DNA from 4 places in the Oryzibacillus soli genome. Region 1 is predicted to be linked to each of the others. Evidence: predicted binding sites of a transcription regulator. Region 1 holds the regulator's gene; each other region holds the start of a gene.
What was found. The regulator Rex, encoded in region 1, represses fermentation and respiration genes when NADH is low (regulators of the CRP and FNR family bind a similar motif). The targets are predictions, from matches to a motif close to TTGTGAAATATTTCACAA.
Positions count from the first base shown of each region.

Region 1 (3,799 bases):
ATGAAGAGTTATACCTGACGTCCAAGGCTAACGACTTCTGGCAGGACGTGGCTAGCGATGCGGATTCCTGCCTGAACCGGCATTGTCCTTGGTTCCGCAAGTGCTTCTATCACCGGGCCAAGAACCAGTCCCATATGGCGGACTTGGTCATAACCAATCACTCGCTGCTGTTTACCGACGTAAAGGCGGAAAATCGTCTGCTGCCCGGTTATGAGCATCTGATCGTTGATGAGGCTCACCATCTGGAGGAGGTCGCCAGCAAGCATCTGGGCTTGGAGCTTCACTATTTCTCCATGGTGCACACCTTGACTTGGTTGTACAAGGATAACAAGTCCGGACTTCTGCCTACCGTGACCATCCGTCTTCAGCAGGAAGCGGACGGCTCCGAAAAAGCGGCCAAATGGCTGCGCACCATACACGACATCGAGGAGCAGCTCGTGGAAGCCAAGGAGCATTGGGACGAGCTGGCTCAAGTGCTCTATGATCTGATCGGGACCGGAGCGGCGGATGCAGGGGCTACCGAGGGTGGTCAGCTGGTGTACCGGGTGAAGCCGGACTCGCTGCCTAGAAGCTGGGATACCCTACGGGTCATCGAGGACAACCTCTACATCGGTCTGGGGGAAGCGGTCAAGCTGCTGGACCGGCTGCTGTCCGATTGGAAGGATGTCCAGGAGGAGCTGGGCATCCAGCACTTGGTGACGGACCTGAACGGCGCCTCCAAGGATCTGGCGCGCCATCGGGATACGCTTCACGTGTTCATGCAGATGCAGAACAAGGATGATGTCTACTGGCTGGAGGCCAGCCCACAGTTCAAGAGCAAGTCCGTTCAGCTGATGTCCGTACCGGTAGATGTGAGCGGAATGTTACGGCAGTTCTTTTTTGACGCCAAAAAGAGTATAATATTGACATCCGCAACCTTGTCCGTCGACAAGAAATTTCATTATACTTGCGAACAGCTGGGACTTAAGCCGGAGGATCCCTCCGGGAAGCTGAAGACCGTCCTGCTTCCGTCGCCTTTTCAGTACCGGCAGCAGGCGCTGTTGGTGGTGCCGCGGGATTTTCCGAATATCAAGGGAAATTCCGGCGAAGCCTACTTCGTAGAGAAGCTGACGGAGTCGCTGCGGGAGGTGGCGGTGTCCACCGGCGGCCGGATGCTGGTTCTGTTCACGTCTTACCGGATGCTGAAGGCCGTCCATCAACGGTTGAAGGAGGAGCTGGCTCCTTCCGGCATCCAGGTTCTGGGCCAGGGCTTGGACAGCGGGAACCGCAGCAAGCTGACCCGAATGTTCAAGGAGCATGCCGCCAGCGTTCTGCTGGGAACCAGCTCCTTCTGGGAAGGCGTGGATATTCCGGGCAATGCCCTGTCGTGTCTCGCCATCATCCGGCTTCCGTTCCAGCCGCCGAATCATCCGCTGGTGGAAGCCAAGTGCGAGGTATACAAGAAAAATAACCAGAATCCGTTCATGAAATATTCCGTGCCCCAAGCGGTGATCCGCTTCAAGCAGGGCTTCGGGCGTCTGGTTCGCACCGCGACGGATAAGGGTATCGTCATCGTTTATGATACCCGGGTGATCGACACGGCATACGGCAAGCATTTTCTGTACTCCTTGCCGGGGCCGAAGATTGAGCACATGACCACGGCCCAGCTGGTGCCGCGGATTACCGAATGGATGGGAGGGGAAGAGCAGTGAAGACCGAGAAAATTTCCGAAGCGGTAGTACGCCGTTTGCCGGTTTATCTTCGATTCCTGAACGAATTGAATATAAAGAACGTACAGACCGTTTCTTCCCAGGACTTGGGAAACAAGCTGGAGCTGAATCCGGCCCAGATCCGGAAAGACCTGGCCTATTTCGGCGAATTCGGCAAGAAGGGCATCGGGTATGATGTCAATTACCTGATCGAGAAGATTCGGCAGATTCTGAAGCTGGACCAGAACATTGCCGTCGCTCTGGTCGGAGCCGGTAACCTGGGCCGAGCCCTATGCAATTATAACGTCTATCTGAAGGACAACATGAAGATCGTCTCCGTCTTCGATTCGAGCCCGGACAAGGTGGGGACCGAGATTAACAACCTGAAGGTGCAGCCCATGGCCCAATTGGCGGAATGCATCCACCGGGACGGAATCCGGATCGGGATCATCACCGTACCTGCGGCAGACGCCCAGAACGTGGCGGATGAGTTCGTACGCGGCGGCGTGGAAGCGATCCTGAATTTCGCGCCGGCCATCATCAAGGTTCCGTCGGATATCCGGGTGCATAACGCGGATTTCACCACGGATCTGCAGAGCTTGGCGTACTACCTCGACGAATAGAGGGAACCCATAAGAAAAAGGCTCTCCGATGATTATCGGGGAGCCTTCTTTGTGGAAACTTATGCGTATTTCAGTACGACGCCGTCCAGAATGTCCGCTACGTTCTCGCAGGCATCGGTGGTTAGCTCCAGCTGCTCGTACATTTCCTTCAGCTTGAAATCGTGGTACGGGTCCTTCGGATTGCGGAAGATCTCCCGGATGCCTTCGCGCAGCAGACGGTCGCCTTCGTTCTCCATGCTGTTGATCTTCACGGTGAATTCGGTGATCTGCATGTACTTCTTCTTGGACAGGAGCTTCACGCTGTCCAGAATGTATTGGCAGGCGTTAACGAGCACAGCGGAGAATTCTTTCATGTAGTGGTCAGTCTTCTCGACATTCAGGTAATCGAATCGGGCGATGCATTCCTCGATGCCGTCGATGACGTCATCCATCTTACTGGCGAGAGCAAGGATATCTTCACGGTCAATGGGCGTGATGAAGACTTTGTTCAAGCCGCGGAAGATGGAGTGGGTGATGGTATCCCCCTTATGCTCCAGGTCGCGCAGCTCTTGAAGAAAAGCCATAGGGCTTTCGGTTCCCATCATCGCCTGTCGGAATACATGGGCCGCTTGCAGAGTGTTCTCGGCGGATTGGGTGAGCAGCACGTAGAAATCTTCGTCTTGTTTCTTGTTGGTTATCGCCATGTCCAAAACCTCCAAGGCTTGCCTTACCGGCGAAGCCTAATCTAATTGTCCATAACTCTTAAAATACCATATCCTCTCAACATTATGCAATGGAGCGAACCATGAACTTTGTTCCGGTGGTGAAAGACGATGCCGGCAGTTCTTGATTTATGACCCGTTCTCATTGTAGAGTGGAAGAAGCAGGCAGAAGCTTGGATACCCCTAAGGAAAGGATCGATACGTTCATGTCACGGATGATCGTGAAGAATGGCATTTTTGTCACGGCGGATGCTGCACGTCCGTTGGTGAAAGGATATATCGCCGTCGAGAACGGCCGCATCGCCGCATTGGAGGAGGGGGAGTACACCCCGTCCGGAGCGCAAGAGGAGATTGTGGACGGCAAGGGACGTCTGTTCATGCCCGGCTGGGTCAATACCCACTGCCATGCCGCTATGTCTCTCCTCCGGGGCATCGGCGACGATCTGGCCCTTCAAGTCTGGCTGCAGGAGAAAATGTGGCCGAACGAAGCCAAATTTACGGCACAGGATGTGAAGGCGGGAACCCTGCTTTCCATTCTTGAGATGATGAAAGGGGGCACTACCACCTTCGTCGACATGTACGACCACATGGACGAGGTGGCCAAGGCCGTTGAAGAATCAGGCATGAGGGCGGTGCTAACCCGCGGCGTCATCGGCCTGTGTCCGCCCGACGTGCAGCAAGCCAAGCTGGAGGAGGCCTCCCGGTTCGCCCGGGAATGGAACGGCCAAGCCGGCGGCCGGATCACGACGATGATGGCCCCCCACGCGCCGTATACGTGTCCGCCTGA
Region 1 covers NZ_JBPPGJ010000005.1:112,768-116,566, forward strand. Annotated here, with positions in the region: gene dinG (ATP-dependent DNA helicase DinG) at 1-1,691, shown strand, start outside; gene ACSEXW_RS08225 (redox-sensing transcriptional repressor Rex) at 1,688-2,311, shown strand; gene ACSEXW_RS08230 (DUF47 domain-containing protein) at 2,371-2,994, opposite strand; gene ACSEXW_RS08235 (amidohydrolase) at 3,219-3,799, shown strand, end outside.

Region 2 (3,799 bases), on a different contig from region 1:
GCGCCAAACGATCGAGGATATCCGGCACCTATCGGCCGAGCTCCGGCCTTCCGTTCTGGACGATATGGGGCTCTTGGCGGCACTTCGCCACCATATCCAATCCTTCGGGGAGAAGTTCGGCATCCAGGTCAATTTCACCTATGAAGGCGACAAGCGCCGGCTCCCCGCAGCCTATGAGACGGCGCTGTACCGGATCGCCCAGGAGGCGCTGACGAATGCGGCCAAGTATGCCCAGACGGGGCGAATCGACGTTGCGCTGAAGCAGGGGAACGGTGAGGCGGTGCTGACCGTCCGGGATTACGGCGTTGGCTTCGCCCTGCCGTCGCTTACGGAAAAGCGGGGCGTCGGCCTCTACAGCATGGAAGAAAGGGCGGAGGCGCTGAACGGCGTCTTCCGCTTGGAATCGGAGCCAGGGGCAGGAACGGTGGCAACCGTTGTGCTGCCGCTGCCGGAAGGAGGGGAAGAAGCGTGAAGATACGGATTCTGTTGGTGGACGACCATGCGGTGGTCCGCAGCGGGCTGCAGCTCCTGATCGACGCCCAGCCGGATATGCTGGTGGCGGGAGAGGCGGCGGACGGACTGGAGGCGGTGGCCAAGGCGCTGGAGCTGAAGCCGGATGTGGTGCTGATGGACCTCTCCATGCCGGGAGGGCGGGATGGTCTCCATACCACCGCGGAGCTGATGGGGACGCTGCCGGAGGCCAAGGTGCTGATCCTGACCATGCACGATGATGATCAATATCTGTTCCGGGCGCTCAAGGCCGGAGCCAGCGGATACATTCTGAAGTCCTCCCCGGGTGCGGAGCTTCTGAAGGCGATCCGGCAGGTTCACCAGGGGCAGGCTTACCTGCATCCGGCTGCGGCCAAGAAGGTGATCCAGGGCTATCTGCAGAGCACGACGCCGGGGGAGAAGGAGCCTGCGGACAGCTACGAGCTGCTCTCCGAGCGGGAGAAGGAGATATTGGGGCTGACCGCCAAGGGATACACGAACAAGGAGATGGCCGACATGCTGGCCATCAGCTCCAAGACGGTGGAGAACCACAAGGCTCATATCATGGATAAGCTCGGGCTGTCGACCCGCCGGGATCTCATGCGGTTTGCGATCAAGAGGGGACTGCTGGATTTCGAGGATTAGGGCCGGGGGCCGCTCCCGCCGTCTATAGGGGAAATGCCTTTCCCCATACGAGGGTTCTGCCGGGTGGCGCGGGCTGCCGGCGGACGATACAATGGGAGCAGAATGGAAGAGGAGGATGGCGGGGATGAGCCTACAGATACCGGGCAAGGGTCCTGATGCGGAGCCGCAGGCGACCGTCAGGACGGCGCTCAGCCTATTGAAGGACAAACTGGATGCGGATTACGTGGCGTTGGCCCTGTATGACCGCGAGCAGGAGGAGATCCGCTGGCGGGTGGCCTTCGGCGCGCTTAGCGAACGGTATAAGGCCATCGCCATCCGGATGGGCAAGGGAATAGCCGGTGACGTGCTTCTGACGGGCCGGCCGCTTGCCGTCCATGATTTTCCGGAGGACGTGGCCTCCGATCCGCTGGAGTATCCGATCATGATCATCGAGAAGCTGATCTCCTGCTATGCCGCTCCCGTCGGGGACGGAGGCACCGTATTCGGCACCTTGATGGCGGCAGACCGCAAAGGCAGGATCTTCAGCAAGTCGGACCGGGATACGGTCGATCAGGCGGCCCGAAGCATCGGGAAGCTGTACGCGGCCTCCTACGATCCTGCCGAGATCCGCCGGGAGAAGCCGGCGCCGGATGCTTCGCCGCTCATGAAGTACCTGCACCGGCACGTAAGCCAGCCGGCAGTCTTCTCCGGGGCGGAGATTCTGGACCAGCGCATCACCCGGATTCCGGCGGAGCTGCAGCAGGAGATGACGGAATGGCTGGACCGGCTCCGGGATACGCTTGTCCGCGGAGGAGAGCAGCTTCGGATCAGCGTGGAGCGCAAGGACAGCTCCCGCATGACGCTGGAGGCGGAAGCTCCCGGCAATCTGGGCGGGCCGGAGAACGAGCTGGGCTGGCTGATCGGCCGAGTCGGTGAGCTGCAGGGCAACGTAGAGATGTATAACGAGCCAGGCCGTTTCCGGGTAAGGATCAATCTGCCCGTTGGGCTTATGGCCGTAAATGCGCCTTGGGTGTTTTAACATATAGCTGTTACGCATGTGGTATCCTCCATAACACATCCCCGCTCCCAAACGTGATGCATATCACAAGGAGGGCATCAGGGATGTGTTATTTTTTGTGTATCGAAGTCATTGTGACATCTGTCACTCTCGCGAAGGCGAGCACTATAAGGAGGAGTATGAAGATGACGAACCGTATGTATACAGGCGAAGAAACCGTAGGAGCTCTGGTGGCGGCATTCCCAGGAGCGGCCAATGTATTCAAGAAGCATGCCATTGACTTCTGCTGCGGCGGCAACCGGGCGCTTAACACGGTGATCCGCCAGCAGGGCTTGGACAAGGAGACCGTTCTCGGGGAGCTGAACGAGGCCTGGACCGCCGCTGGAGAGCGCATCGACGGTACGGACTGGCGCGCTGCGCCGTCCCGCGCCATCATCGCCGAGATCGTTACGAAGCACCACGATTATCTGCGTTCGGAGCTGCCGCTGTTGGCTGACTTCACCGCCAAAATTCTTCGGGTCCATGGTCCGCACCATGCGGATTCGCTGGAGCCCCTCTACCGGTACTTCCAAGAGTTCAAGCGGGAGCTGGAGACGCACATGGTCAAGGAGGAGCAGGAGCTGTTCCCGTTGATCCTGGCCCACGAGGAGAACCCGACGGACGAGCTCTACCATCAGGCGGAGAGCAAGCTGGAGGAGCTGGAGCGGGAGCATGAGCACGCGGGCGATCTGCTGAAGAGGATGCGCGAAGTAACCGGTGGCTATACGCTGCCGGAGGGAGCCTGCCGCACCTACCAGCTGACCTTCACCAAGCTGGAGGAGCTGGAGTCGGATATGTTCCGCCATATTCATCTGGAGAATAATATTCTGTTCCTGCGCTACACGGGCCACTGCGGCTGCCACGACTAAGCCGGGGAGCAAGCCGACACCCTTGTCTTCGGAAAAAATGTTAATTGTGACCAAATCGTGAATGCTTTCACAATGGGGAAAATCCTTACGCAATAATGAGGGTTTTCCCCTCTGTCTTTATCGGGCCGGATTTCGGACAATAGAGGCAAAGAGAACGATGCAAAGGGGAATGTACATGGATCGGGCCTTCGCTTCCAGATATGCCAAGATGTACTTTATGTCGGTTATCGTGCTGCTTGCACTCATTTATGTCGGATCCCGTTTCTTCACCCACGTGGACCTGGGACTGTACGGCTATATGGTCGGCACCTTCGTCTTCATCGGAGGCTTTCTCTACCGCTTCATCAGCTGGGCGGAGCGTCCGCCGGCCAAGATTATCATCAAGAAGGGCATCAAGCTCCTGTTCCGCAAGAGCACGCCCAAGACCACCGCGGAGCATATGGTGACCTACCGCTTCATCTGGAACCGGGGCATCTACCGCTGGACGCAGCATATCCTGCTGGGCTGGGGCTGCATCCTGTCGGCCTTCGTCACCTTCCCGCTGGTGTTCAGCTGGATGTACTTTACGATGGACGACAACGGCCGGTACAACGTGATTTTCATGGGCCTGCGGATCATGCAGATGGACGCCGACGGCGTGCTGGCCTATCTCTTCTACAATGCGCTGAACATTACCGCCTTCATGGTCATCGCCGGCTGCTCCATGGCGCTCTACCGCCGGATCAAGAACATGCAGGCCAAGGCGGAGCAAAATTTCATC
Region 2 covers NZ_JBPPGJ010000004.1:40,658-44,456, reverse strand. Annotated here, with positions in the region: gene ACSEXW_RS06230 (ATP-binding protein) at 1-472, shown strand, start outside; gene ACSEXW_RS06225 (response regulator transcription factor) at 469-1,134, shown strand; gene ACSEXW_RS06220 (GAF domain-containing protein) at 1,259-2,152, shown strand; gene ric (iron-sulfur cluster repair di-iron protein) at 2,317-3,039, shown strand; gene ACSEXW_RS06210 (hypothetical protein) at 3,215-3,799, shown strand, end outside.
Region 2: a site for Rex is predicted at 2,204-2,221, ahead of ric (iron-sulfur cluster repair di-iron protein). Genes of this name have one in related genera too.

Region 3 (3,799 bases), on a different contig from region 1:
ATCCGATCACCGTCGGCTCCCACATGAACGGGGACGACCTGATCAACAACAACTACCAGCAATCCGAAGCCCTGTACCATGCAGGTGAAGTGTACGAGAAGCTCCAAGCCGAATATGCCGCCCTGTCCGGCCGCGAATATCCGACCTTGGATCTGTATCGTATGGAAGACGCTGAAGTAGCGCTGTTCCTCGTGAACTCCGCTGGCGAAGCAGCTAAGGATTCCGTTGACAAGCTGCGCGCCCAAGGCATCAAAGCCGGTCTGATCCGTCCGAACGTCATCCGTCCGTTCCCGGCCGAAGCCCTGCGCAAGGCATTGAAGAATGTAAAAGCTCTTCTTGTAGGCGAGCGTGCCGATTCGTACGGCGCTCATGGCGGCAACCTGACTCATGAAGTTCGTTCCGCCCTGCAGGTTGACCAAGACAACAAGACCGTTATCCTGAGCCGTATCTTCGGTGTCGGCGGTAAGGACTTCTACAGCGAAGATGCGGAAGAATTCCTCCGTCTCGCAGTGGACGCAGCCCAAAAAGGCTACGCCGAGAAGCCGTTCGACTACTACGGCCATACCCCGGGTATCCACGGTCATGCCGCAGAGCAGCGTGTTATCGAGCCTCTGCACGGCGAGTCTTACAAGACCGGCTTGATCACCGTTACCGTGGACGAAGAGACCGGCAAAGTGAAGGCGAAGGTACCTCCGCTTCGCAGCCTGACCAAGAAGCCGAAGCGGTTCGCACCGGGTCACGGCGCATGTCCGGGCTGTGGCGTACTGCCGGCACTTGAACTGTTCTTCAAGGGGATCGAGGGAGATATCGTCGCATTGTTCCAGACCGGATGCGCATATGTTATTTCCGCTTCCTATCCGTATACCTCCCATAAGCAATCCTTCGTTCACAACCTGTTCCAGAACGGCGGTGCGACGGTAGCCGGTATGGTCGAAGCTTTCCTCGAAATGAAGCGCCGCGGTGAAGTGAACGTATCCGACGATCTGACCTTCGTCATGGTTACCGGCGACGGCGGTATGGACATCGGTATGGGTGCAGCAATCGGCGCAGCTCTTCGGAACCATAAAATGATTATGCTCGAGTATGACAACGAGGGTTACATGAACACCGGTTCCCAGCTGTCCTATTCCACTCCGCTGGGCCACATGACCTCCACCTCCGGTGTGGGCAAGGCTCAGAAGGGTAAAGGGTACCATCATAAAGATACTCCGCAGATCATGGCTTCCTGTAACATTCCTTATGTATTCACCGGCTCCGAAGCGTATCCGCTGGATCTGATCCAGAAGGCCGCTAAGGCCCAATGGTATGCTCAGAACGTAGGCTGCGTATATGGCAAGATTCTGATCACCTGTCCGCTGAACTGGAAGACAGAAGACCGTCTGGGCCAGAAGATCGTGAAGACCGCCGTGGATTCCTGCTTCTTCCCGCTGTATGAGATCGAGAACGGTGTAACGAACATCACCTACGATCCGGAAGCGAAGGGTTCCCGTATTCCGGTAACCGAGTGGCTGAAGTCCATGGGCAAGTCCAAGCACTTGCTGAAGGAAGATGAGCTGCTGGTGGAATTCGAGCAAGAAGTCGAGCGCAGATGGCAACGTCTGAAGGCGAAGCACGAAAATCCGCTGCTGTAATCTTTTGACTATCTTACAGACTTTGCACCACTGAATTTGTGATTGTCCTCACACTCGCGGGTCGTTCTCCAATTCGTCACATGACGCCCCGCGAGTGTTTAATACGCGAGGTTGTGAAGAAATTCACTGCAATAGATTGCCAGCTTGCTTACTGAATATTTGTTTTGCCTACGGCAAAACGCTTAGGAGGATCAACTTATGGGAGAAAAATGCTGTTGCGGCGGTAATGCAGTTGCCGACGAACGGTTAGAGAAGGTCAAACACGCTATTGAAACCTTCGCACCTATGAAAGGCGCTTTGATTCCGGTGCTCCACGAGGTTCAGGATCTGTACGGCTTCCTGCCGGAGGACGTGCTGCTGCTCGTATCCGAAGGGCTGAATGTTCCGCTGTCCGAGATTTACGGCGTGGCTTCGTTCTATCACTTCTTCTCGCTGGAGCCGAAGGGCGAACACATCATCCGTATCTGTATGGGTACCGCTTGCTACATCAAGGGCGCCCAAGCGATCGTCGACACCTTCGCGAAGGAACTGAAGGTGGAAGTCAACAAGACTACGGAAGACGGCAAGTTTACGCTTGAAGCGACCCGCTGTCTTGGCGCTTGCGGATTGGCTCCGGTATTGACCATCGGCGACAAAGTATACGGCAAAGTGTCGGCCGTCGATGTGCCGAAAATTCTGAAGGAATACCAATAAGGAGGGGAATCGTATGAAGTCTATTCAAGAACTCGAAAGCATTAGAAACAATACGATCGCCCGTGTCGGCCAGCGTCAAGAAAACGGCGGCTCCTCCGTTACCCGCAAGAGCGTCATGATCTGCGGCGGTACCGGTTGTACTTCTTCCGACTCTATGCCCATCCTGCGGGCGATCGAACAAGAGCTGAAGAACCACGGCATCGAGAACGAAATTGAAATCGTACGTACCGGCTGCTTCGGCCTTTGCGAGCTGGGCCCGGTCGTGATCGTATATCCGGACGGTGCCTTCTACGCCCGCGTCGAGATTAAGGACGTTGCGGAGCTGGTGGAAGAGCATCTGTTGAAGGGCAACGTGGTCAAACGCCTGGTTTACAAGGAAGCTCTCGAGAAGGACGGCTCCATCAAGCCTCTGAATGAAGTCGGCTTCTTCAAGAAGCAAATGCGTATCGCACTCCGCAATTGCGGTGTGATCGATCCCGAGAAGATCGAGGAATATATTGCCCGCGACGGATATAAAGCGCTTCATCAAGTCCTGACATCCATGACGCCTCAGCAGGTCATCGACACCATGAAGCAATCCGGTCTTCGTGGCCGCGGGGGCGGCGGCTTCACCACCGGCATGAAGTGGGAATTCGCGGCCAAGCAAGTGAATGAGCAGAAGTACATGATCTGTAATGCGGACGAGGGCGACCCGGGCGCATTCATGGACCGCTCCATTCTGGAAGGCGACCCGCACTCCGTTCTCGAAGCAATGGCCATCGGCGGCTACGCCATCGGCGCGAACCAAGGCTTCATCTATGTACGCGCCGAGTATCCAATTGCCGTACAGCGTCTGTTCGTTGCCATCCACGAAGCCCGTAAGAACGGTCTTCTGGGTAAGGATATTTTCGGAACCGGCTTTGATTTCGACGTAGAAGTCCGCTTGGGTGCAGGCGCATTCGTCTGCGGCGAAGAAACCGCTCTGATGAACTCCATCGAAGGCAAGCGCGGCATGCCGAATCCGAAGCCTCCGTTCCCGGCCGTCGAAGGCCTGTGGCGGAAGCCGACCGTTATCAATAACGTTGAGACCTTCGCCAACATCCCGCCGATCATCCTGAATGGCGCGGAATGGTACTCCAGCATCGGCACCGAGAAGTCCAAGGGCACCAAGGTATTCGCATTGGGTGGCAAAATCGTTAACACCGGCCTTGTTGAAGTACCGATGGGCATCACGCTCCGCGAGGTTATCTTCGAGATCGGCGGAGGCATCCCGAACGGCAAGAAGTTCAAAGCGGTTCAAACCGGCGGTCCTTCCGGCGGCTGTCTCACCGAAGAGCATCTGGACTGCACCATCGACTATGACACGCTGACCAGCTTGGGATCGATGATGGGCTCCGGTGGTATGATCGTCATGGACGAAGACAACTGTATGGTTGACGTCGCCCGGTTTTATCTGGACTTCACCCGCGATGAGTCCTGCGGCAAATGTACGCCAT
Region 3 covers NZ_JBPPGJ010000018.1:123,796-127,594, forward strand. Annotated here, with positions in the region: gene ACSEXW_RS22240 (thiamine pyrophosphate-dependent enzyme) at 1-1,631, shown strand, start outside; gene nuoE (NADH-quinone oxidoreductase subunit NuoE) at 1,830-2,324, shown strand; gene nuoF (NADH-quinone oxidoreductase subunit NuoF) at 2,338-3,799, shown strand, end outside.
Region 3: a site for Rex is predicted at 1,743-1,760, ahead of nuoE (NADH-quinone oxidoreductase subunit NuoE). Genes of this name have one in related genera too.

Region 4 (3,799 bases), on a different contig from region 1:
TGGACCGCATTAACGTCCTCTTGAGCCGGACATTGTTCTGGTACTTCGGACACCCGCTGGTTTACTTCTGGCTGCTGCCGGCTTACATCTGCTGGTATGTGGTCATTCCGAAGGTCATCGGCGGCAAGTACTTCAGCGATGCGCTGGCCCGCTTGTCCTTCCTCTTGTTCCTGCTGTTCTCCATTCCGGTCGGCTTCCACCATCAGTTGATGGAGCCGGGGATCACGCCGTTCTGGAAGTACCTGCAGGTTGTCCTGACCTTCATGGTCGTCATCCCTTCCCTGATGACCGCCTTCTCCATGTTCGCCACCTTCGAGATTCGCGGCAGAGAGCTGGGTGCCAAGGGCTTGTTCGGCTGGGTGAAGAAAATGCCTTGGGGCGACGTTCGTTTCTTCGCTCCCTTCATGGGCATGCTGATCTTCATTCCGGCGGGTGCAGGCGGCATTATCAACGCCTCCAACCAGATGAACGCCGTCGTACACAACACGCTGTGGGTAACCGGACACTTCCATCTGACCGTCGCATCCACCGTTGCACTGACCTTCTTCGGCGTCACCTACTGGCTGATTCCTTCCGTATTGGGACGCCAGCTGACTCCCCGCATGCATAAGCTCGGGATCACCCAGACCATCCTGTGGATGGTCGGCATGTTCTTCATGTCAGGCTCCATGCACACCGTAGGCTTGTTCGGTTCGCCGCGCCGTACCGCGTACACCACATACCAAGACCATCCGGACGCCGTGCTGTGGATGCCGTACCACGTGGTGATGGCCATCGGCGGCACCATCCTGTTCGTCGCTGTACTCCTGATGATCTTCAATGTCATCGCCCTCTTGACCGCACCGAAGGGCGAGACCGAATTCCCCATCGCCGAAGCCATCGATGCGGCCGCACCTACACCGCGTCTGTTCGAGCGCTGGGGCGTATGGATCGGCATCCTGGTGGTCCTGATCCTGATCGCGTACACCATCCCGACGATGGATATGATCAACAATCCGGTCCCCGGCTCCCCGCCGATCGTTACGTACTAAGATAAGAAGCTTCCGCCTACTCCGGCGGGAGCTTTTTTTTCGTCATAACAGGCTCTTCATCTGCGGCAACAGCCGGATAAGACAACCGGCCAGGGGAAGATGAAACGGGATGGCCTACATCGGAAAATGGGAAGCTGAAAGATGTAGCAGGACAGCAATTTACAGTAGTACAGAAAGGAATATGGAACGGACAGTCAGACAAAGAACACGGCATCTTGACGTAATTTTCGGCTTGTTGTAGAACATGGTAACAGAGGTGTGTATTTCTATGATACAGATTGGGGCGATTGGTCTTGTCAGAGGAGAAACTATGAAAATGGAACAGCATAGTTCCCTTTGAAAAACAACTGGAAAAGTTGTTCACCATTTAGACAACGTTCGCTTTTTCACGCTTGATTTGAGGATTGGCATGGAATAAACTAGAAGAAACCGGCATTGATGGTAGACCATATGCGGCATATCCTGCGAATGTTCGTAGTTGCAATCACACTTTCGTCATATTTTATTTAACCAGGATTATGTAAACGCAATCAATTGTCTAAATAGAGTCTTTTTAATGTAAGCGTTTGTAAGCTCTTTACGAATGATACAGAATTAGCTATAATCAGAATCAATAAGGCGGTTGTGAAATAATTCACGTAAAAACGAGAAATACTTCACAGTCCGCGGGGAGAAAATAAGCTAGTTGGTGTGATCTAAGTCATAGGTGTTGGGATTTGGCAAGCATTACTATTATTTTAGAAAAGTTCCTAGGAGGCGGAAATCATGGCGGTTAAAGAAACCAAACTGAAAGAGCAAATGACGGCCCAAGAGCAAGTGGATCTTCTGGTACAGCGCGCGAAGCAAGCTTACCAAGAATATATGAAGCTTGATCAGGAGCAGATCGACAAGATTGTTCAGGAGATGGCACTGGCCGGCCTGGATCAGCACATGGTACTGGCTAAGATGGCCGTAGAAGAAACCGGCCGCGGCGTTTATGAAGACAAGATCACCAAGAATATTTTCGCTACCGAATATATTTACCACAGCATCAAGTATGAGAAAACCGTCGGCGTCATCGAGGAAAACCCTTATGAAAACTTCAAGAAGGTAGCGGAGCCGGTAGGCGTCATCGCAGGTGTAACTCCGGTAACCAACCCGACCTCCACCGCTATGTTCAAATCCTTGATCGCTGCCAAGACCCGTAACCCGATCATCTTCGCCTTCCACCCATCGGCACAGAAGTGCTCCTCGGCAGCCGTGAAGGTTCTGCTGGAAGCAGCCAAGGCTAACGGTGCTCCTGAGTTCGCCATCCAATGGATCGAGACTCCTTCCATCGAAGCGACCAACATCCTTATGAATCACCCGGGCATCTCCTTGATCCTTGCAACAGGCGGCCCCGGCATGGTTAAGGCAGCATACAGCAGCGGCAAGCCTGCACTGGGTGTCGGCGCCGGTAACGTGCCTGCATTCATCGACAAAACTGCCAACATCAAGCAAGCCGTTAACGATATCATCCTGTCCAAGTCCTTCGACAACGGCATGATCTGTGCTTCCGAGCAGGCGGTTATCATCGAAGAGGCCATCTACGAGGAAACCAAGAAAGTATTCGCCGACCAAGGCTGTTACTTCCTGAATGCTCAAGAGATCGAGCAGCTGACCAAGATGGCCATCAACCTGGAGAAATGTGCCGTCAACCCTGTAATCGTAGGCCAACCGGCTACCAAGATTGCAGAGATGGCCGGATTGACCGTACCTGCCAACACCAAGATCCTGATCGCAGAGATCAATGGCGTAGGTACGAAGTTCCCGCTGTCCGCTGAGAAGCTGTCCCCGATCCTGGCCTGCTACAAAGTGAAGAACGCAGAGCAAGGCATCGAGCGCGCGGCAGAGATCGTAGCCTTCGGCGGCATGGGCCACAGCTCGGCGATCCACTCCAACGATCAAGACACCATCACCGCCTTCGCCAACCGTCTGCAAACCGGCCGCGTCATTGTTAACTCGCCTTCGACGCACGGCGCAATCGGCGATATCTATAACACAAACCTGCCTTCCTTGACCTTGGGCTGTGGTTCCTACGGCGGCAACTCCACCGCTTCGAACGTTACTGCAGTGAACCTGATCAACGTGAAAAGGGTGGCATACCGTACCGTGAATATGCAATGGTTCAAAATTCCGCCGAAGATCTACTTCGAAAAAGGTGCTACTCAGTACCTGGCCAAAATGCCGGACATCAGCCGGATTGCAATCGTAACGGACCCGATGATGGTTAAATTCGGGTATGTGGAGAAGGTCGAATACTACCTCCGCAAGCGTCAGAACCCGGTTTACATTGAAGTATTCTCCGAAGTCGAGCCGGATCCGTCCGTTGAGACCGTTGAACGCGGCCGCACCATGATGGAACGCTTCCAGCCGGACTGCGTCATCGCCCTCGGCGGCGGCTCGGCCATGGACGCTGCAAAAGCCATGTGGTTGTTCTACGAATATCCGGATACCGACTTCACCGCCATCAAGCAGAAGTTCATGGACATCCGGAAGCGGATCTACAAGTATCCTCGTCTGGGCAAGAAGGCGAAATTCGTCGCCATCCCGACTACCTCGGGTACCGGCTCGGAGGTTACCAGCTTCGCGGTTATCACCGATAAGAACCAAGGCAACACCAAATATCCGTTGGCTGACTATGAGCTGACTCCGGACGTTGCGATCATCGACCCGGAATACGTGCTGACCCTGCCGAAGGGCCTGGTTGCCGACACCGGTATGGACGTCCTGACTCACGCCATCGAGGC
Region 4 covers NZ_JBPPGJ010000017.1:59,120-62,918, forward strand. Annotated here, with positions in the region: gene ACSEXW_RS21215 (b(o/a)3-type cytochrome-c oxidase subunit 1) at 1-1,031, shown strand, start outside; gene adhE (bifunctional acetaldehyde-CoA/alcohol dehydrogenase) at 1,797-3,799, shown strand, end outside.
Region 4: a site for Rex is predicted at 1,654-1,671, ahead of adhE (bifunctional acetaldehyde-CoA/alcohol dehydrogenase). Genes of this name have one in related genera too.